4 regions of the Brevibacillus sp. NRS-1366 genome follow, and region 2 is predicted to be linked to each of the others. Evidence: riboswitches for the same ligand, from Rfam matches in the RefSeq annotation. Region 2 holds a riboswitch; each other region holds the start of a gene.

Region 1 (5,681 bases), on a different contig from region 2:
TTCAGCATGAGACCAGAATCTGCTTCCATGGCAGTCAGAACGTCCTTCGTCTGATAGGCGAGTGATTCCAGTGTTGCACGAACGAAATGTTCCTTGCTCGTTCCGCGAGTGAGACCGAATACTGCGCCACGCACTTCACTGTCCCAGTAGGGGGTCCCCAGACCAACAAAGGCAGGTACTACGTAAACTCCTTGCGTAGACGTGACCCTGGTCGCATACTGTTCACTATCTGCTGCATTTTTCAGCATCCGCAGCCCATCACGCAACCACTGAATGGCAGATCCCGCGACAAAAATACTTCCTTCCAGCGCATACTCCACCTTGCCATCAATGCCCCATGCAATCGTCGTCAACAGACCATGGTCCGAGGAAACGGCATTTTCTCCGGTATTCATGAGCATAAAGCAGCCTGTTCCGTACGTATTTTTTGCCATCCCTTCCTCAAAGCATGCCTGCCCGAACAAAGCGGCCTGCTGGTCTCCCGCCGCCCCGGCAATCGGTATTTCTTCCCCGAAAAATAGGTTCCTGTCCGTATGGGCATAGACTTGTGAGCTGGGGCATACTTTTGGCAGCATGGCTTTTGGCACGTCTAGCCATGCAAGCAGTTCGTCATCCCATGCCAGCTCGTGGATGTTGTACATAAGGGTTCGGGAAGCATTCGTATAATCGGTCACATGCGCACGACCACCCGATAGCTTCCAAATCAGCCACGTATCAATCGTGCCAAACAGCAGTTCTCCATGCTCCGCCCGTTCCCTGGCCCCGGCGACGCGATCCAGAATCCATTTGACCTTGGTTCCCGAAAAATACGCATCAATCAACAAACCCGTCTTGGCACGGACTACATCATTTTTCCCCTGTTGTTTCAACTGTTCGCAAATCTGGGTGGTTTGACGTGACTGCCAGACGATGGCATTGTAGATCGGGACTCCGGTCTTTTTATCCCAGACCAATGTGGTTTCGCGCTGATTTGTAATCCCGACAGCAGCGACCTCACTCGCGGAAATGTTGTGGCTGGTCAGTACCTGTCCGATCACCGCCACCACTGACGACCAAATCTCGAGTCCATCGTGCTCTACCCAGCCCGGTTCCGGAAAAAGCTGAGTAAATTCCTTCTGTGCCACACCAGCGATCTTCCCTTCCTGATTGATCAGGATCGCCCGCGTGCTCGTCGTTCCCTGGTCAATGGCTAACACGTAGCGTTTCTCTCTGGATGTCATCCGCTTCGCCTCTCTTTCCCTGTCCTTTTCTGTCATGTGCAAGAAGGATATTTCTATTCCTACCTATATTTGAGAAAAAACAGATGATCCCTCTTTTTCAAGCAGACAGAATAAAAAGGCGAAAGCGATTTTCTTACTGAATCAGAAAGTATGAACCTCGCGAATCCGCTTACTGATTCAGCAAGAATAACCTTCCTCTAAAACGCGGTCGCTCCTCCTTGAGGAGGCCTCGATAGAGGTTTTCTTATGATTCAGCAGATTCCAAGATCGGAAAGCGGCGCACGGACAAGCCAAAGTCACTCGTCAGAAGCGCTTCGTGTTCTTCATTTAACCCACTTGTAATCAGTCCGGCGCGCAATACGCCACCCAAATCGAACTGGACCTTGAGTTTGCTGATGCTCACCCCAGCCGCTCGCAAAAAATGCAGGACGCGATCAGGTGTTGCGGATGGACATGATCCTTCCAAATAACACAGCGAACGCTGGCTCGCCTCTGGCTGCGCTGCCAAATGCGAAGCCGTATTTTCTCTCCAGACCGGATGAGGCGTGAATGGCTGGGTCAACAAATAAGCCAAATCCTCCACAACCGCGCTGGCTGTTGGAAGCTCTCCTGCCCCTCTACCTGTAAACAACAGATCTCCTACGATATTACCCGATAGCTGGACAGCATTGAAAGCGTCCTGGATTTGTGCCAATGGGTGACCAAGAGGCAGCATTGTAGGCTGAACGGAAAGACGAATGCCTTCATCGGTTTGATACGCTTGGGCGATCAGCTTAATCCGGTAGCCTAGCTCACTAGCAATACGGATATGTCCGGCTGAGAGATCTGAGATCCCTTTTCGCACCACATCTGCCAAAGGGAGAGATTCTCCATAGACCAGTTGTGCCAGGATATACAGTTTATACATCGCATCGAAGCCCTCTACATCAGAACGAGGGTCTGCTTCGGCATAACCCAGCTCCTGCGCCTGCTTCAGCACTTCTTGGTAGGAGAGCTGCTCGGCTTCCATCTTGGTCAAAATGAAGTTGGTCGTCCCGTTAAGAATTCCGCGTACACCGCTGATGTCATTGGTTCTAAGGAACTGACGGAGTACACTTAAAATGGGAATACCTCCCGCTACGCTTGCTTCATAGGCCAAGTGCACTTGGTGCTGGTTAGCCAGTTCAACCAACTCTGTTCCTCTTTTCGCCAGCAGTTCCTTGTTTGCCGTTACCACATGGCATCCTTTTTCAATCAACGCACGGACATAATCATAGGTAGGATCAACTCCCCCCATCACTTCCACTACAATATCTACATCGCTTTTTAATACGTCTTCAAAGTTTGTTGTCAATATGGATGGTTCTACGTGAACCGCGCGTTCTTTTTCAGAATCTCGTACCAACGCTTTTACGATTTCGATTCGTTTGCCCAAACGGAGTGACAGCTTCTCCTGCTGGGAGCGAATCGTTTTAATTACCCCTCCGCCTACTGTTCCCAATCCCAACAATCCCACTCTTACTACGCCTACGCTCATCCTGACCACCCCATACTCAAATTGAAAAACAAAAAAGCCATCTTCGCTAAGAAGAAGGCTTTGGGCATCGCTGCTCCCCTTCTCCTTATCTCCCAGGACGCTTTTGTCCTGCAGGAATTGGCACCTTGTCACATACTGCGTGACGGTTGCCGGGCTTCATCGGGCCAGTCCCTCCACCTCTCTGGATAAAGAAAAATATGAATTTTTGTACTTCGGAGAATTAGAAAACCTGGCTGCGCCATGCCTTTTGGCAGAGCCGCGGTTGCACTTATACTGGATAAGAATTTTATAAATTCTTATCTGTATTAAAAAAACCTTCTTCACTTAAGAAGAAGGTTCGCATTCACTTATACGAGACACCCGCTTCTTATCTGCCGAGATGCACGATCTCGCAGGAATTGGCACCTTGTCACATGTCGTGACGGTTGCCGGGCTTCATAGGGCCAGACCCTCCACCTCTCTGGATAAGAATAATGTATTCTGTTGAGCTTTATTCTAAGAAATTCCATACCATCCGTCAACAAAATTCTTTCTTTTCAATAAAGACATTTTGTTGAACGCAAGCAAACGCATGGTGATAAGAGAAAAGTGTCCGGTTTGCGGGGCGTGCGCGCAGATTTGGCCGGGAGTGCTCAGCATCTTTTCAAAAGAATGTTCTACTCGGAAAACAGGCATTCTACTTCCTCCTTGCTGCAGCATGCACAATACAGCTGATGCCCGTCACTCTCCTTTAGAAGGATCCTTTCTTCCACATACCCGCACCCTTGACAAATGAACAGCTCAAACATGGCTTGACCTCCCGATCCGTTCCGGCTTGTCTTGTCAGTATTTCCTTTTCAATTATTTCTAGCCCAACACAAAACAGGCACTTCTCACGATCGAATCGAACGTTAGAAATGCCTGTTTTTCACTTATGCAGCTGCGTTTCACTTTTCTGCGATTATTCTGCCCGACCATGGATGGTTTTGGGAGAAACGAACTGTTTTTCGTGTTCAAGCAGCCACTCTTTTCTCCATAACCCACCCGCGTAGCCGGTTAAACTGCCGTTCGCTCCCACAATTCGATGACAGGGAACTACGATACTCAAGCGGTTTTTCCCATTCGCATTCCCGACTGCCCGTACTGCCTTTTCATTGCCGATCGTTTTGGCGAGGAAGGAATACGAGGCTGTCTGTCCAAATGGTATCGTTGTTAGCGTATGCCAGACGGTCTTTTGAAAGCTCGTCCCAGCCATCGAAACGGGAAACGAGAATTCGCGCCGAGTTCCTTTAAAATAGTCATCGAGCTGCTGGTAACAATCCCAAAACACCTGCGGACAATTCGCCCTTTCTTCGGGAGCTTGCGGTAATGTATGCTCTGCAAACATGATGGAGCTGATCGCGTCATCAGTCCCGATGATTTCTAAGACTCCAATCGGAGAAGGGTACTCCAGCTTATGTAAAATCGTCATAAAGCGACCTCCATAAATAAAACGTAGCGTATGCTTCCCAGCCTTCCCATTTCACAGCCATTTGCCTGATTTGTGCCTGTGAGGGCTTCTCTTTTAATCCGAGCTGGATTTTTAGTGCGTTGTGTAATCCAACATCGGCAATGGGAAAAGCGGACTTTTGCTGCAAGCATTTCATCATGACGTAATCTGCCGTCCACGCCCCTACACCTCGAATGGCTGTCAGGGCTTGATGCATCTGCTGCGACTCCCGCATATCGAGCAGCTTTTCCTTCTTCAGCTCTCCTGTTGCCATGGCTTTGGCTACTCCAATGACATATTCTGCCTTTCGGGTCGTGAATTGGAGTTCTCGCAAATCGTCTACCTGCAAGGATGCCACGGTTTGAAAAGTTGGGTATAGCCAGTAGCGCTTGTCTGCAAAAGTCAGCTTCTCCCCAAACTGCTCCGTGAATCGCTTTTTCATGGTGTAAGCAAAGCTGAGAGTGATTTGTTGACCGATAATCGCCCAGGTCAAGGCCTCGAATAAATCAGGGATGCCAACAATCCGCAAACCTCTGTATCGCATCGCAAGTGGACGCAATACATCATCCTGCTCGGCTGTTTTATAAAAGCCTCGCAAATCACGATTCAAATCAAACAACTGGGCCAAATAGACCTTTATGTCCGTGAGCATGTCTGCTGTAGGCGTCCCAGCGAGACATTCAATCTGGAGCTGGTGACTCATTCTCCTATTTTCAGGCTGCCCACAACTGATCTTGAGCAATAAAACTTCCCCTCGTACTTTGAGTGCTTTATACAAGGAACCATTCTCAATACGATGCAATACCTCTTGATCAGATCTTCCCAAGAAGCGGAGGCACTCATCGAAAGAAAAACAGTCTGGTACTGCTATTTCCATCATTGCCACAGGATTCAGGCTGCTCACCTCCTACCTTGCCTTTTTTCGATATTCTCCCGGAGAGCACATCTTTCCTTTGCGAAATGCCTGATAGAAATGGGACGGACTCTGAAATCCCACCTCATAGCATATCTCCAAATTCGATAAGCTCGTGGTGCTAATCAGATGAGCTGCTTTATCCACACGAATTTTTTCCAAATAAGATCGCGGTGTTTCCGACGTATGCTGCTTAAACAATCGCTCCAGATAAAAGGCACTCATGCCAACATGCCTCGCAATGTCGTCGAGAACGACTTTTTGTTTGTATGAGTCAATCAGAAAAGTCTTCACACACTGGACTACACTCATCTGCGGAGTTTGATTGGAATTGGGCTGACACCTTTTACAGGCTCGAAATCCGGCCGCTTCTACCTCTTTTTTCTCCTGATAGAACAGGACGTTTTCTTTCTTTGGCTTTCGGGATCGACATGAAGGCCGACAGTAAATTTTGGTTGTTTTGACGGCGGTCAGGAATACGTCATCGTACGCACTGTCGCAGGCAAGAATGATCTCCCATTTTTCATCGAATGTCAGTTGTAGCTGCTCCATTCATTTTCCCTC
Region 2 (5,681 bases):
GACTTTCTGCAGCCTTGATCAAATCCGGATCAATGTTTTCCATCACGCCAACCAGTGTAATAATGATCAACGGCAGGAACAAATGGATCAAACCGATCATCATCGCGGTCGGGGTATACAATATTTCCAATGGCTTTTCAATCAATCCCATTGAAATCAGGGAGCTGTTTAAAAGCCCTTTTTTTCCAAGAATAATCATCCAACTGAATGAACGAACGACAGAACTGGTCAACAGTGGAAAAATCGCTAAAGCGAGCAGGATGCCTTTTTTACGCGGCCCCAGCTTTGAAATGTAATAAGCGGCAGGAAACCCGAGCAAGATACAAGCAATGGTAGTCACCAGGCTCACTTGCAGCGTGGTCAGCAAAATCTTCATAAAATACTTGTCGGTAAGAAACTGGAGGTATCCTTGCAAAGTAAAGCTACCTTCTTTATAGAAGGTGGACGCAATGGTGAGCACGATCGGGATGACCATGAACAACGTCAAAAACAACACGCCAGGCAGCAATAATAGATAAAGACCCTTTTTTTTCATTCCATTAACTCCTGTTCACGGTATCGTCAGGCTTTCAACGCACGGATAAAACGCACAAAGAATGCATCGGCATCCACGTCCAGACAGACATTCATGTTTGGTTCTTTCTTCAACCGGTTTTGAAAATCACAGACCGTTTGTCCGTCACATAATTCGCTTCTGGTCTCGATATCGACATACAGCTTTTTCGTCGTCACCAGGTCTTTGGACAACGCCACTCCTACAGCCAAAGGATCGTGCATCGCGCAAGCCCGTACACCATTTCGCTCAAAGTAGCGCTGTAAATAATCTGAGGTGCTTTGTTTCACGTAACGTCCAATCGATGTATCGCCAAGCTCGCGAATATGCTCTTCGTTCAGCAGTACTTTTCGCGTAACATCCAATCCAACCAGTGTTAATTCAGGAAACCCGGCATGAAACACAACCTTGGCCGCCTCTGGATCTACATACATGTTGTACTCGGCTACCGGGGTCACATTTCCATGCTCCTTGACGACGCCACCCATAAAAATGACTTCTTTTACGAGCGAGGCGAGCTCTGGGCACTTTTTAACAGCCAGCGCCAAATTGGTCAAAGGACCTGTCATGACAAGTGTCACTTGCCCAGGCTGATTTCGCACTTGTTCAATGATAAAATCTGGTGCAAAGCCTATTGACGGCTTGGTGCTGATTTCCACGTTGCGCAGTGCGCCACCCAATCCATCCTCGCCATGGACGCTGTGCTCGAAAAAAACAGGACGGAGCAGCGGCTGTGGCGCTCCGGAAATGACCGGAATCTGCTCTCCCATTTGCAGCAAATCTAGAATCTTGCACGTATTCTCAGTAGCTTTCCCCAGCGAGACATTTCCATTGACTGTCGTGATTCCGACGAGATCAAACTGGCCGCTTTTCACTGCAAGCATGATCCCAAGGGCGTCATCAATACCGGTATCCACATCAAGAATGATTTTTTGCTTCAAGTGTGGGCCTCCTTTTCGTTTGTATCACGGAAAAAAACAAGGGTATAAATCAAACACTTATACCCTTGTCCGATTGAAGCTAGTTTATTGAGTGATTTCACGGTTCCAACGATCAATCCATGCTTTGGAATGCTCATTGACGAATTTCATATCCAGCTTTTGCAGCTTGTTGATTGTCTCTTCGCCATAAGTCACACCTTTTGCTTCCTCATCGGTAAGCTTAACAGCGGTATTTACTGGAGAGTCTACTTTTGCTTTAGCGGCTTTTTCTTGAACTTCCTTGCTCAATTGATAGTTGATGAAGTCCTCTGCCAGCTCTTTGTTTTTGCTACCTTTTACGATATTCACGGTGTTCATTACAGCATATCCACCACTTGTCGGCGCTACAAACTTCGCTTCAGGAATTGCAGCCTGAATATCCTTGAAGTACATTTCCATGATCGGTCCAACTGCAATTTCTTCTTGGCTAAACATGTTTACATACTCGGATGTTTTGTCGTAGTACTTGACTACACTCTTGTTGGCTTCTTTCATTTTGGCAAAAGCCTGGTCTTCGTTGAATTCCATGCTGCCCGCTACTTTCGATGCAGTGTCGAGAATCATCGGGCCAGTCGTAGAGGTGATGCTTGGCAGCGTGAGCTTTCCTGCCAGCTCTGGATTCCACAGATCGCTCCAGTCTTTGATCTCGGTTTTGACGAGCTTCGGATTATAGGCAATCCCGAATTGTCCGATCGTATAGGCAGGGCCGTAGTCTTCACCCAATGGAGCTTTGGCGATATCGTAGATTTCATTCAGGTTCGGAATGCGGCTGCGGTCGATTTTCTCAAATACGCCATTGTCGATACCTTGCTGTGCATAATAATCGGAAAGATAAACCAGATCGACGTCAGAGCTGCCTTGGCGGATTTTATTGAGGCGCTCTGCGTTGTTCCCGATTTCCAGAACAATTTTGACGTTATGCTCTTTTTCAAACGGTTCATATACTTCTTTGCGGAAGAAGTCTTCGGAAAAACCCCATGTCGAGATAACCAGCTTTGTCGGTTCACCCTTGGCTTGCCCACCAGCAGCGCCTTGTTGCGGTTGTTCACTGCTGCCACATCCTGCAAGTGCGAGCGTTAGTGCAGAAAAGGAAAGGATTCCTTTAAGTAATTTTTTCATTTTGATAGTCCTCCATATCAAGTATCGTCGCGCCTTATCCTTCCATTTGTTAGGATTCAACGACTTTCTTTTTTTATGCAGCCTGCAACCTTTGATAAACCCCCTACTGTTCCACTCTTTGCCCTTATCTATTCATCAACCACACCCTTCAAAAAGGAAATATTTGTTAAATAAAAAAAGGAAAAGTACCCTTGATTAGAATCGTTCATTCTAAACAAGAGCACTTTTCCTCGTAAACAAAGAGAAGCGACACCCGTTTTGCCAAAAGCTCATGGTCTTCCCTTAAGATAGATCAAAAGAGAAAATCCAAATTGCTTTGGTCAGGTATTCAGTTCTGATTCCACTAAAATAACATTCGTAATCGCAAGCTGTGTAGCAGCGTCGTAATCTCTCAAGACAGCTTCAATGTTCAGACCCATTTCCTCTTCCAATCGTTCCCGAAGCTTTCTCTTATATAGAAGCGACATTCGGAAGTCGACCTCGAGCTTGAGGGCTGGGGCCTCACCCTCCAACGCAGCAGAGCGTGGAGAACGGCGATGCTTGGCATAGAAGGTAATCATCTGATTCTCAATCGTTACTCTCAGTAAAGTCGTTCCAAACCCGAACAACTCTTTCGCTATCTCATTATAAATCGCAGACAGCTTTTTTCTGAATTCATTCGTATCCAATAGTGTCATGACATCACCTGTGAGAGCATATATCAGGTTTGTTTTTTCCCATTATACATATGATCTCGTCCTCAATCAAGTTATCATTCGTATTTTGACCAATTTAATCATTTTCACTGAAGTTAATTATTTTCTAAAAACATTTGACAGGTTTAAAAACGCGGGATATAATCCAACTATCCTAATCAGGATTTATATTTTTCAACTGAATAAAGCGTTCTCTTATAAAGAGAGGTGGAGGGACTGGCCCTATGATACCTCGGCAACCTATCTAAATAGATATGGTGCCAATTCCAGCGGAAAACATTCCGGAAGATAAGAGAGGTATCCTACAACTGTTTAATAATGACGGTTTAACCTCTTCTATTCTCGGAAGAGGTTTTTATTTTTTCCTTTCGTTTTCACTTTTCAAAATAGATATAAACATTATGGAATGGGGAGAAATTCAAATGAAAAAAACAGGTTTATTACTCACTACACTGCTGCTTGCTGCCTCGCTGGTTACCGCTTGCGGAGGTAAACAGGAAGCCGCCCAGACGCCAGCTTCTGGCGCTGCTGAGCAAACAAGCGTCAAGGTAGGCGTTACTGGCGGTCCACACGAAGAAATTTTGAACAAAGTAAAAGAAGTCGCAAAAACACAAGGTCTCGATGTGGAAGTTGTCGTCTTCAACGACTACGTGCAGCCTAATCAAGCTCTTGATAAAGGCAACCTGGACATAAACAGCTTTCAAACGATCCCTTTCCTGGACAAGTTTAATCAAGATCACAAAACCAATCTGACGATTATCGGAAAAACCGTGACTTACCCAATGGGTCTCTACTCCACTAAGCATAAGAAAGTAGAAGAGATTCCAGACGGCGGCGTTGTCGGTATCCAAAACGATCCATCCAACCGCGCACGCGCCCTGCAGCTCTATCAGGCGGCAGGATTGATCAAACTCAAAGATGGCGCAGGCGACAATGCGACTCCATTGGACATCGTAGAAAATCCGAAGAACCTGAAATTCAAAGAGCTCGAAGCAGCATTCCTGGCGCGTTCCCTGAACAACGTAGAAGCAGCGAGCATCAACACCAACTTTGCGATGGAAGCAGGCTACTCCCCTAAAAAGGATGCCATTTTTGCAGAAACATCTGATTCTCCCTATGTAAATGTTCTCGTTGCAAATGACAAAAACAAAGATAATCCTGCTTACAAAAAGCTTGTTGATATTTACCGCTCGGAAGAAGTAAAAAAATTCATCGAAGAACGCTTTGAAGGTTCTGTGCTCCCATCCTGGTAAAAAAACCCATATCGAGGCCTGTTCGCCGAGGAGCGACCGACATTCTCGAACAGCAAGGAGACGCCAGAAAATGATACAGCTAACCGATATCCACAAGTCGTATAACGTTGGAAGCAAGCAGGTCGAAGCGTTAAAGGGCGTATCCCTGAACGTGGAGAAAGGCCAGATTTACGGGGTAATCGGCTTTAGCGGAGCGGGGAAAAGCACCCTGCTTCGCACCATCAATCTGCTGGAAAAACCGACTAGCGGCACTGTGATTGTAAATGGTCAGAATATGCTTGCGTTGAAAGAAAAAGAGCTGCGCCAAGCGCGCAAAAAGATCGGCATTATCTTTCAGCACTTCAACCTGTTGTCCTCCTACAACGTCTTTGACAACGTGGCAGAGATTCTCAGAATGAACCGGGTGCCAAAAGATGTGATCAAACAAAAGGTAGAAGATCTCCTGCGACTGGTGGGCCTGGAAGACAAGGCGAACTCCTATCCTTCTCAATTGTCAGGCGGACAAAAACAGCGCGTCGGCATCGCTCGTGCCCTGGCTACCGATCCAGAAATTCTGCTCTGTGACGAAGCCACCTCAGCGCTCGACCCACAGACTACCGATTCTATCCTGGAGCTGCTTTTGGATATCAATCGGAAATTCAGCCTGACCATTGTGTTGATTACGCATGAAATGCAAGTGATCAAAAAAATCTGCGACCACGTCGCCATCATGGAAAACGGTCACGTCATCGAGCAAGGGGCGGTTCTCGATATTTTCAGCAATCCGCAGCAGCCGACCACCCGCAATTTTATTAAAACCATTTTTGACGACGAAGTACCTGCTGAAATTTTGACGAAGATTAAACAGACTGGGCCTGCCGCAAAGATTTTACGTGTCGCTTTTCGCGGAGATGCTGCACTTGATCCCGTCCTCGGAACGCTTTCTGCACGCTTTCCGGTCAGCACCAATTTATTGTACGGCTCGATTACCTCGATCAAAGGAACGGCACTAGGCATTTTGCTTTTGCACATCTCCGGTGAGGAACAAGCCGTCCAAGACGGAATCCATTTCTTGCGGGATGCCGTTTACAACGTAGATGTC
Region 3 (5,681 bases), on a different contig from region 2:
CGAGAAGCACAAAACGAGCTTTTTTGAAGATTCTCTATACCTGAACTCCTTTTGACTGCGCACGAAAGCAGGAGAGAGAAGGAAGGACTGTTTTTTTATGAAGAAAACGATACAAGCAGCGGTTGTGATGGTGTTGGTCATGACGATGGCCGTCACCGATGTTCATCCCGTATTCGCTGCTGGAACGAATGATCCTTATTTAGACAATCAGATTCATTTGGGTCAGATCAACGCAGATAAAGCGTGGGGAGCAGCACACAGCAACGAGTCGATTGTGATTGCTGTTCTGGACTCGGGAGCTGATTACAATCATCCCGACCTAAAAGGGAATTTGCTGCCGGGCATTAATCTAGTCAGTCCAGGAAAAAGCGCCCAGGATGACAATGGACATGGAACCGAAGTCATCGGAGTCCTCGGTGCTAAAGGGAATAATGCCATAGGGGTATCGGGTGTATTATGGAATGCTCGCATTTTACCAATTAAGGTATTGGACAAAAGAGGTTTTGCCGATATTGATCTGGTTGCAAAAGGAATAAATACAGCCCTGGATCGAGGCGCAAAAATCATCCTGATGTCGTTTAGCAGCATGTCCTACTCAAAGGCGCTGGCTGATGCAGTGAACCGTGCGGAAAGAAGCGGAGCAATCCTGGTCGCCGCCAGTGGGAATGAAGGGAATCGAGTGGCCTATCCGGCTGCTTATCCGACCGTTGTAGCTGTAGGAGCCGTCAAAAGCAATAACCAGCCGATTCCCGCCTCCAATACCGGTCCAGAGCTGAATATGATGGCTCCTGGGTTCAATATATATACGACCAAGCTTGGCGGAAAATACGGCTCTTTTAGCGGAACCTCAGCGGCTGCTCCTCAAGTCGCGGGTGCTGCTGCACTGATACTTGCACATTATCCAAAGCTAAGTCCACTGGACGTTCGAATGCAGCTCTACCAGACTGCAAAGGATATTGGCCAAGAGGGATGGGATCGAACAACCGGTTATGGCTTGCTGGATGTCAATAAGGCTGTGCGTTCTCCGATGTCATCCGATTTCCTGGAGCCTAACAACTCTGTTTCCAAAGCGAAGGCTTTTCCGATCGAGGCGCAAATCCGCGGGAATCTCGGACCGAATGACACGGTTGACTGGTTCAAGATGGACGTTCCTTATGATGGAAAAGTAAGCTTTACGGCTACGGTTACTTCAGGGGTTTCTTCAGCGATGGCAGCTACTTTTTATTCAGACAATCGGACACCCGTCACGCAGTACATCGGAAATGGGGATACAGTCACAATCCCTGCCAAGGCTGGAACGATGAATATTCGACTCATGCGAAATGCCGGGGTCAATTCCTTTACGTACGTGCTGACCAGCAGATTCAGCATCAACCCGGATCGAAATGAACCGAATGATACAGTGAGCACAGCCAGGCCGCTCGTTGGGAATCAGATCAGCGCCACAGGCAATTTTCATTTTGAGGGAGATCAGGACTGGTTCTCTTATTACGTTCGCGAATATGGTCAAATGAACGTCGCAGTCACCCCTGACAACAAGCGGATGGATGTTGTCTTGACCGTTGGCAAGCAAGATGGGAAAAATACAGTTTGGGACCCAGCCTATTATAGCGGCGACCGTGACAATCCAGCTGTCGAAATGAGAAAAGAAGTATCTCCGGGTAAATATCTTATCCGTGTGAGTGAATATGAGCACAATGCTGTAAATGGGGAATACCGTCTGGACTTAGGCTTTACTCCAATAAAAAAAGATCCGAATGAACCGAATGACACCTACCACCAGGCGTCTCCATTAAGCGGCGGAACCTTGATGACAGGAAATTTCCCCACGGCGTCTGATTCTGACTGGTTCCAATTTACGGTCAAGACAGAATCGTACGTGAGTATTCGTGCCCCGTTTATTCCGGTCACCAATGGGATGAGACTGGCTCTCTACAGTGAACGAAATCTCGATTATGCGATGGCTACCACGAATGAAGTGGCTGAGCTATCGGATCAGGGCAGAGAAATCATGGGATTGCGTTTGCAGCCGGGTAAGTATTATATCCGTTTGAACAGCGGAATCTCTTTCAAGTATGATCTGTATCGCTTGACTGTGAATCAGCAGCCACTGCTGGCTGGATATCGCGATATTTCGGACCACTGGGCGCGCTCCGAGATCGTTAGGCTGAGCGCCAGAGGGATTGTCAAAGGGTTTGACGATGCGACCTTCAAGCCGAATCAGGCTGTGACTCGGGCGCAGTTTGCCACTATGCTGATTCAGGCGATGAGGGCGAGCGGCGAGTCTGTAGGGAGCTCCTATACAGGCAAGGCCGTCTTTCGGGATATGTCGACCAAACATTGGGCGTACAACAATTTGGGAATCGCTTATCAGAAAGGCATCTTGAAGGGCTATCCAAACATGCAGATGAAGCCTGATCAGGCGATTTCCCGTGCGGAGATGGCGGCTATGATCGCCCGTGCACAAAAGGTTCTGTTGTATAATCGAAGCACGTCCTCCTATCGCGATGTGCCGGCCAGCCACTGGGCTTCTTCCTCTATCGAAGCACTGACGGCGCGGAATTGGTTGAATGGATATGGAGCGACTTTCAAACCGCAGGGGATTGCTACGCGGGCAGAGGTAGTGGTCTTGATTTCAAAAGCGTATAAATTATAACGGCTTTTCCCACGTCAAGTACGCGGGAAATACGCGCTTCGCTAAATGTGTCTATTGACACCGCAGAGAAAAACAATTATTCTATAAACCGTAATGGATACTCTTATCCAGAGCAGGCGGAGGGACTGGCCCGATGAAGCCCGGCAACCGACTAGAGCGGTGCTAACCAGCAGAACGGACATCTGTTCTGGCCGATAAGAGGATGAAGGAAGCATAAAGCGCGCAAACCTTTTCCTCCACGAAGACGGAAAAGGTTTTTTTTCTTGCGTTTACGTCGATAAAATCCTGTCTCGGCTACCACACTATTTGTATGAGGTCAAAGGAGGTAATTTTCTCATGGCTTTGCAAAAAGGTCGTCGTCTGTTTACATCTGAATCCGTAACCGAAGGACATCCGGATAAAATTTGTGACCAAGTTTCCGACTCCATCTTGGATGCGATTCTGTCTAAAGATCCAAACGCTCGTGTCGCTTGCGAAACATCCGTAACCACTGGTTTGGTGCTCGTAGCGGGTGAGATCACCACAAACACGTACGTTGATATCCAAAAGCTCGTTCGTGAAACAATCCGTGAAATCGGCTATGATCGTGCCAAGTTTGGTTTTGACGCGGATACTTGCGGTGTAATCACGGCAATCGGCGAACAATCTGCTGACATTGCTCTTGGTGTTGACCAAGCTCTGGAATCCCGCGAAGGTAAAATGTCTGACGCTGAAATCGAAGCGATCGGTGCTGGTGACCAAGGTCTGATGTTTGGCTTTGCTTGCAACGAAACACCTGAGCTGATGCCACTTCCAATCAGCATGTCTCACCAATTGGCTCGCCGCCTGACTGAAGTGCGCAAAAACGGCACGCTGGCTTACCTGCGTCCTGATGGAAAAACGCAAGTAACCGTTGAGTACGACGGAGACAAACCTGTTCGCATCGATACGATTGTTATTTCTACCCAACATGCTCCAGAAACGACTTTGGAGCAAATCAAAAAGGACCTGGTTGAGCATGTAATCAAACCAGTTGTTCCTGCAGAACTCCTGGATGCAGACACCAAATACTTTATCAACCCAACTGGTCGTTTCGTAATTGGCGGACCACAAGGGGATGCTGGCTTGACTGGTCGCAAAATCATCGTAGATACCTACGGCGGTTATGCTCGTCATGGCGGCGGCGCGTTCTCTGGTAAAGATCCAACCAAGGTAGACCGCTCCGGTGCTTACGCAGCTCGTTATGTAGCGAAAAACATCGTGGCTGCAGGTCTGGCAGACAAGTGCGAAGTTCAAGTAGCTTACGCAATTGGTGTAGCACAGCCTGTTTCCATTGCTGTAGATACGTTTGGTACAGGAACTGTTTCCGAAGAAGATCTCGTGAAACTGGTTCGTAAACACTTTGATCTGCGTCCAGCTGGTATCATTAAACAGCTTGACCTGCGTCGTCCAATCTACAAACAAACAGCGGCTTATGGCCACTTCGGACGTAACGACCTGAATGTTCCATGGGAGCAAACAGACAAAGCAGAAGTACTGAAGCAAGAGGCAGCGCAACTGGGAAAATAATAACTGCAAAGAAAGAGCCTGGTACTGTTACTGGGCTCTTTTTTGTGTGGCCGGTTTGTTGCCTGGCTATCCAGTTATTGGGGAAGAGTGGACAAAGGAATTTGTAGGGATGTGTCGAATCTCCTAAAAGGGAAGTGAGGAGGGGTTTTTTGCAGAAAAGAAGGCTCTTCCTGATCGTGTTTGTTACCTGTTTGTTTTTTGTCATGGCCCTTGGATTATTGGGTGAATCGGGTTTGGTAAAAAAGAATGCGCAAAAAGTGCAACCTTTTCCCCAAGTTGATACGTCTAACTTCATAAGCGAGGCAGCAAATGCTGAGCCAAACGTCACAGCAACACAAAATGCAACGGTAAGCCCGAAAAAGTGGTACAACAATCAGGTCGTTGTATTAACGTATCATCATGTGACAGATGAGTCTGGTCAGAGGTACGTCATATCGCCGGAACTATTTGCACGGCACATGGCGTTTTTGCATGAGAATGATTTACATCCCATATCGCTTGCAGAGTTTTTGCAATTTGTGCAGACGGGTACCTTATCGACCGCGAATGCAGTATTGATTACATTTGATGACGGATATGAGAGCTATTACACAAAAGCATTCCCGATCTTGCGTGCATACGGTTATTCTTCTGTCAACTTTGCGATTGCAGGTCGATTGCGAGATGTAGAGCAGCGAAAACGCGAGAATATGACTACACCGCTGACGCGTCAACAGGTGAATGAGATGCTTGCCTCAGGGCTTGCTGACATCGGTTCCCATACGTACAGCTTGCATGAGGAAGAAGCCCGAAATGAATGGGGAGAACTGGGGCCAGAAACGGCACCTGTCTATTTGAAGGATCTGAACCGTTTGGAAGGCGAACAGGAGTACAGGGACAGACTGTTTGTAGACTTCCGCATGTCACGTGCAGGCCTTGGTTCATGGATCGGCAAAGAAGTAAAAGCACTCTCCCTGCCTTTTGGCTACACGAACCACATTGTATTAGAGACTGCCAGGCAAGCCGGTTACGAGTATGTGTTTACCTCTACACCAGGGCTAGCCAAACGCGGTACAAATCCGTTTGCCATCCCTCGAAATGACGTAGGGTTACAAGATGTGGATGAGACGAACCTCCATCAGCTGTTCACGAAAGCGAAAAATGAGTTTGAAGGAGAGCAATCATGAACAAAGCGATTGACATCAGCGTGCTCGATGGGGTGATCAAGCGAACGATTGAAACTGTTGAGACGAGTAAAACCGAAATATTTGATATAGCGGAAAGCGCCAGACAGCAAGGCAATTCGCTAAAGTTCGATTTGCATGAGCTGCGTCAGGAAATTTCCAAAGTGATTCAAAAAGTAGATGCCCTGGAGCTTGCCTACCAAAAGTCTCGCAACAGGCTGGTTTTGGTGAGTCGTAATTTCCATATGTACACCGAGGAAGACATTCGGATCGCCTATGAAGAAGCGAGTCGCATTCAAGTGGAGCTCTCCATT
Region 4 (5,681 bases), on a different contig from region 2:
GAAGGAAAAAGTGGCAATCACACCTGCCAAAGAGGTACCGATGGCCATCCCTAAATTATTGCCAACATAAACAATGTTAAACAATTCACGCCGCTGCTCCCTCCAGCGAAAACCAATAAATGCCTGAATAGCCGGAAAAGAAAGGTTGAAAGTGAAACCAAGACCCGTCATCAGTGCCAAATAGACAGGCCAACTAGAAACGAGGGGAATGGACAACTGAATGAGTCCCTGAATGAGCAAGGCACCAACGATGAGTCGCTTGGCACCGAGCCGATGAAAAAGTGATCCACCGACGAATTGTCCCACGATCCCAGCCAGTGATTGGACCATCAGCACAAATCCGGCTTCGGTCATGGAGCGTTGCAAAACAGTATGTACATAAAGGGTAGTAAGGGGCCACATAAATGCGCTGCCGGAAGAGTTGATGAAGCTGGCAACCAGGAAAAATAGCGCTTCCCGTGGATAACGATTCAGCAGGGAGGCTGGGGAAATCACAATAACTCACCCCTTAAAATAAGTTTGCAAATAGTATAACGAATATTAAAAACATTGTAAATGTATAAGTTTAATAAGTGCCGCTACCCAAATAAAGGCTGCTCCACTTTGTCCAGTTTCGAGTATACTAAACAATGTGGAGAGATGGATGGAGTTCACATCAGATACAAAAGACAATAAGGTGGAGTAGTTTTTATGCGAATATGGAAACGAGTGTTGCTCCTGATGTTAGTTGTGATTGCATCAACAGCAGGATACTACGGATATTCCTTTTATCAATTTGCACAAAACATTCAAGGGCCCAATATCTTTACGCCAGCTTTGCCGGATGGTGGGGCAGCGACAAAAGCGGCTGAAATTCCTCAGTGGGATGGCAAAGAACGGGTCAATATCCTGTTGATGGGGGTAGACCGCCGGGGAATGAAAAATAACGGACTCCCTCGTTCGGACTCTATGATGGTGGTCAGTATTGATCCGGTAACAAAGCGCTATGATCTATTCTCTATTTTGCGGGATACCTATGTGGACATTCCGGGAAATGGCAGTTCACGAATCAATTCAGCGATTGTAGACGGAGGACCTGAGCTGGCGATGAAAACCGTTAGTCAGTTTACAGGTTTGCCTGTTGATCGCTATGTCATTACAGATTTTGAAGGCTTCAAGGCATTGATTGATGCAGTAGGCGGTGTGGAGCTGGATGTGGAGAAAAACATGTACTACCACGATCCAACAGACAAGGGCGTCTACGATATTAATCTCAAAAAAGGGTTGCAGCAGTTAGACGGGAACAAGGCTTTGCAGTACGTTCGTTTTCGTCACGACGCTACTTCAGATTATACGCGCACAGAGCGGCAGCGTAAATTGATGGCTGCTGTAGCGAGTCAGATGAAGAGCGGTACAACTCTGATTCAATTGCCGAACATTCTAAAAGAAATTACACCATATGTACAAACCAACATCGGCTCGATGGATATGCTGAAGCTATCTGCTCTCGGACTGAATTTGAATACACAAGCACCAGGTAACTACCAACTGCCGCCGATGGGCATGTTCCATGAATCCCACAAGGCAGGATCGGTTCTGATCCCAGATGTAGATCAAGTACAATCCTTTATTCAAGAAAAGCTCCAGCCTGCTACTGCAGAGGCCATGCAGCCAATCGAAGAAACGTCTAACAGCACGCCAAATTGAGCGTGCTGTTTTTTTTAGAGTGCCAAACAACCTCCAATCGCTTGATGTCGACCCCTGATGGATTAGAAAAAAGTTTTTACCTACTATTACTATTGACTTACTATTTTCAAAAGCGATATAATCCGACTTGTATCACGAAAATATGTAAACCGAACATAATATACGTGGATATCTTTCTTATCAAGAGAGGCGGAGGGACAGGCCCTATGAAGCCCGGCAACCGGTCTATTTTCGAATAGACGAGAGCGGTGCCAATTCCTACAAGATTGATTGGATCTTGATAGATGAGAAGGGTGGATGCGAACGTATACATGCGTTGCAGCCCCTTTTTCGTTTGATGAAAAAGGGGTCCGTTGTTTTAGTGGATCGTGTTTTTTTAACGCATAGGAAAGTTTAAGTACTTCACAGTGTGAAAGCATCCTTGCTTAAACTTCCCGGAGCGCATAAAAACCTTCCACTAAAACGCGGTCGCTCCTCGTGAGCAGGCATCGATAGTGGTTTTTTTATAGGAGGTGGAATTGTTTGATTCAACTGCGCAATTTGCATAAAAGCTACTTAGTAAACGGTGAAAAAATTCCAGCGTTGCTCGGAATAGACCTCTCTATAGATAAGGGAGAAATATATGGGATTATTGGACATTCCGGTGCAGGAAAAAGTACATTAATCCGTTGCATGAACCTGTTGGAACGACCAACCTCGGGGGAAGTCATCGTTGATGGCGTGGATCTGACCAAACTGGATGACCGCAAACTGCAGGAGCAGCGTCGTCATGTCGGGATGATTTTTCAACACTTCAATCTGCTGTCCTCTGCGACTGTTGGAGAGAATGTTGCGTTTCCTCTCAAGCTGGCGAAACGACCAAAGGCCGAGATCAAACAAAAAGTAGATGATTTGCTGAAGCTGGTAGGGCTGGAAGCTCATCGCGACAAATATCCGGCACAGCTTTCAGGGGGGCAAAAGCAGCGCGTAGGGATTGCCCGCGCCTTGGCGAACGCCCCCAAAGTATTGCTATGCGACGAAGCGACATCCGCGCTTGACCCGCAGACGACCAATTCCATTTTGGCTCTGCTGCTCGACATCAACCGCAAGCTGGGATTGACCATCGTCCTGATTACGCATGAGATGCAGGTCATCCGCTCGATTTGTGACCGCGTAGGGGTAATTGACGGTGGACTGATCGTCGAGGAAGGGAAAGTACTCGAAGTATTCCTCAAACCGAAGCATCCGACTACACAGGAATTTGTGGAGCAGGTGGCAGATTCCAATGAGCTGCGAGAAGCGGTTGCCCATGAGAAAGCCTCAGGCAATCGTACTATTGCTCGCGTCACCTTTTTGGGAGAACAGACGTATAAGCCGATTTTGTTCCAGACGATGCAAGAAACAGGTACCGTATTCAGCATCCTGCAAGGGACGATTTCCCGCATGAAAGATACGCCGTATGGTCAGCTGGTCGTCGAGCTCGAAGGCGATGCCGAGCAGAACAAACAGACGATCGAGAAGCTGCGACAAAGCGGCCTTGAAGTGGAGGTGATATAGATGGAATGGTTGCAAATGAAAAATGTCGACTGGTCTGAGATCGGCATTGGAACCGTAGACACCCTCTCCATGCTTGGCTTTTCTACTTTGTTTACAGTCCTGATTGGTCTGCCGCTGGGTGTGATCCTCTTTCTCACTTCCAGGGGGCAGCTCCTTGCGAACCGCGGTTTTTATATGGTGGCATCTTTTATCGTAAACGTCCTGCGTTCGGTTCCCTTTATCATTTTGATGATTTTATTGATCCCTGTTACCAAAGCAATCGTGGGTACATCACTTGGTGTACTTGGTTCCATCCCGCCGTTGGTCATCGGGGCTGCACCTTTCTTTGCCCGCTTGGTAGAAACGTCTCTGCGTGAAGTAGATCGCGGGGTAACCGAGGCAGCGCAGTCGATGGGTGCGTCCAATTGGCAAATCGTGTGGAACGTGCTTCTGCCGGAGTCTCGTTCTGGTCTGATTGCAGGCATTACCATTACGACGGTAGCGCTCGTGTCCTACACGGCGATGTCAGGCGTAATTGGCGGCGGTGGTTTGGGTGACCTGGCTATTCGCTATGGATACCAGCGTTTCCAGACGGATGTCATGATTGTAACGGTTATTATTTTGCTTGTGTTGGTGCAGATCTTGCAATCGCTGGGAGACCGCCTGGTTCTCAAATACAGCCGCAAGTAAGGTCTTTCCATATATCGTTTTAAACTGGTTTACAAAAAAAGGGGGAAATCTACTGTGAAGAAACTAGTCGTATCTGTACTTACTACTGTATTGGCATTTTCTTTGGCTGCTTGCGGAGGCAAAACAGAAACCGCTCCAGCTACAGACGGCAACGCGCAAGGCGGACAACAAGAAGTGACGCTGAAAATCGGTGCTTCTGCTGTACCGCACGCAGAAATCCTGAAATTCGTTCAGCCTAAGCTGAAAGAACAAGGTGTAAACTTGGAAATCAAAGAATTTACCGATTACGTGCAACCGAATATCCAAGTAAACGAAAAACAACTTGATGGAAACTATTTCCAGCATAAACCTTACCTAGAAGATTTCAATAAAGCTCAAAATATGGATCTGGTGCCAGTGGTAGCGGTGCACGTTGAACCATTTGGCGCTTACTCCAAAAAAATCAAAAGTGCTGACGAGTTAGTTGATGGTGCAACGATTGCTCTGCCAAACGATGACACCAACAACGGCCGTGCACTGGCTCTCCTCGAGAAAAACGGCGTAATCAAGCTGAAAGATGGCGTAGGGATCAGCGGCTCTGTGAAAGATATCGTGGAAAACAAGAAAAACCTGAAATTCAAAGAAGTAGAAGCTGCGATGCTGCCGCGCGTTCTGGACGAAGTAGACTTGGCGCTGATCAACACCAACTATGCACTGGAAGCTAAATTGGTACCTACTAAAGACGCTCTGTTCATCGAAGACAAAGAGTCCCCGTATGCGAACTTCCTGGTAGCGCGTCCTGACAACAAAGATTCCGAAGCGATGCAAAAACTGGCGAAGGAATTGAACTCTCCAGAAGTGAAAAAATTCATTGAAGACACTTACAAAGGCGCGATTATGCCAGCGTTTTAATGTAAAAACAATTGATAGATCAAATAAACCCAATCTGCCGCCTTGGCTGGTTGGGTTTATTTTCCTTTATAATAGAATAAATATTCATAAAATTAAATTAAATCTTAGCAAACCCCATTCTCAAGTCCATTTTTGTCGAGTATATTGTGGTGGCGATAGAAAATATTTGATAAGGGGGAACATTTGAATGAGACAGAAAATTTCTATCATTACCGCGATGATTATTATTTCAGGAAGTATCCTGGCAGCTTGTTCAGGAGGGGGACAGACTACGGCACCGAGCTCAGTTGATTCGGGAGCCAAGGTGGTAGAATCCAAGAAGCCCCAAGTATTCCGGGCAAATCTGACGAGTGAGCCGTCTACAGCTGATCCGGGATTAGCCAAGGATGCGACTTCTGGAACCGTCGTCCGCGCTGCATTTGACGGCCTGACCCGTCTCGACAAGGATTCGAAACCAATGAATTCGGTCGCATCAGATGTAAAGGTGTCGGAAGATAATCGCATTTATACCTTCACACTGAGAGATTCAAAATGGAGCAACGGGGACCCAGTAACCGCCCAAGACTTTGAATTTGCCTGGAAGCGTGTACTCGACCCGGCGCTCGCAGCAGAGTACGCTTATCAATTGTATTACATCAAGAATGCAGAGAATGTCCACAAAGGAAAGGCCAAGGCAGATGAGCTCGGAGTAAAAGCGCTGGACGACAAGACACTCGAGGTCACGCTAGAGAATCCTACGCCCTTCTTTCTGGAGCTGACGGCTTTTTACACGTATTATCCCGTGTCCAAAAAAGCGGTGGAAGCTAATCCAAAATGGGCATTTGAAGCGGCCACGCATGTAGGGAATGGCCCCTTCAAAATGACAGAATGGAAGCACAAGAGCAAAATTGTTCTGGAAA

The links. Region 2 has a riboswitch for S-adenosylmethionine ahead of ACIFQN_RS06335 (MetQ/NlpA family ABC transporter substrate-binding protein). Riboswitches for the same ligand answer to the same signal wherever they lie in the genome.
Region 1: another riboswitch for S-adenosylmethionine. It lies ahead of ACIFQN_RS19885 (homoserine dehydrogenase); the one in region 2 lies ahead of ACIFQN_RS06335 (MetQ/NlpA family ABC transporter substrate-binding protein).
Region 3: another riboswitch for S-adenosylmethionine. It lies ahead of metK (methionine adenosyltransferase); the one in region 2 lies ahead of ACIFQN_RS06335 (MetQ/NlpA family ABC transporter substrate-binding protein).
Region 4: another riboswitch for S-adenosylmethionine. It lies ahead of ACIFQN_RS25875 (methionine ABC transporter ATP-binding protein); the one in region 2 lies ahead of ACIFQN_RS06335 (MetQ/NlpA family ABC transporter substrate-binding protein).

The regions. Positions count from the first base shown of each region.
Region 1 covers NZ_JBITPN010000022.1:638,862-644,542, forward strand. The annotation lists gene glpK (glycerol kinase GlpK) at 1-1,220, opposite strand, end outside; gene ACIFQN_RS19885 (homoserine dehydrogenase) at 1,465-2,736, opposite strand; SAM riboswitch class I at 2,819-2,928, opposite strand; SAM riboswitch class I at 3,101-3,207, opposite strand; gene ACIFQN_RS19890 (methylated-DNA--[protein]-cysteine S-methyltransferase) at 3,677-4,186, opposite strand; gene ACIFQN_RS19895 (DNA-3-methyladenine glycosylase family protein) at 4,170-5,084, opposite strand; gene ACIFQN_RS19900 (bifunctional transcriptional activator/DNA repair enzyme AdaA) at 5,112-5,669, opposite strand.
Region 2 covers NZ_JBITPN010000011.1:158,940-164,620, forward strand. The annotation lists gene ACIFQN_RS06315 (ABC transporter permease) at 1-535, opposite strand, end outside; gene ACIFQN_RS06320 (nucleoside hydrolase) at 562-1,494, opposite strand; gene ACIFQN_RS06325 (ABC transporter substrate-binding protein) at 1,579-2,652, opposite strand; gene ACIFQN_RS06330 (DUF2294 domain-containing protein) at 2,973-3,329, opposite strand; SAM riboswitch class I at 3,540-3,642, shown strand; gene ACIFQN_RS06335 (MetQ/NlpA family ABC transporter substrate-binding protein) at 3,770-4,600, shown strand; gene ACIFQN_RS06340 (methionine ABC transporter ATP-binding protein) at 4,671-5,681, shown strand, end outside.
Region 3 covers NZ_JBITPN010000063.1:5,788-11,468, forward strand. The annotation lists gene ACIFQN_RS34150 (S8 family peptidase) at 128-2,656, shown strand; SAM riboswitch class I at 2,757-2,857, shown strand; gene metK (methionine adenosyltransferase) at 2,993-4,204, shown strand; gene ACIFQN_RS34160 (polysaccharide deacetylase family protein) at 4,354-5,370, shown strand; gene ACIFQN_RS34165 (sensor histidine kinase) at 5,367-5,681, shown strand, end outside.
Region 4 covers NZ_JBITPN010000040.1:6,886-12,566, forward strand. The annotation lists gene ACIFQN_RS25865 (MFS transporter) at 1-495, opposite strand, end outside; gene ACIFQN_RS25870 (LCP family protein) at 691-1,686, shown strand; SAM riboswitch class I at 1,861-1,977, shown strand; gene ACIFQN_RS25875 (methionine ABC transporter ATP-binding protein) at 2,209-3,222, shown strand; gene ACIFQN_RS25880 (methionine ABC transporter permease) at 3,223-3,891, shown strand; gene ACIFQN_RS25885 (MetQ/NlpA family ABC transporter substrate-binding protein) at 3,946-4,782, shown strand; gene ACIFQN_RS25890 (peptide ABC transporter substrate-binding protein) at 4,970-5,681, shown strand, end outside.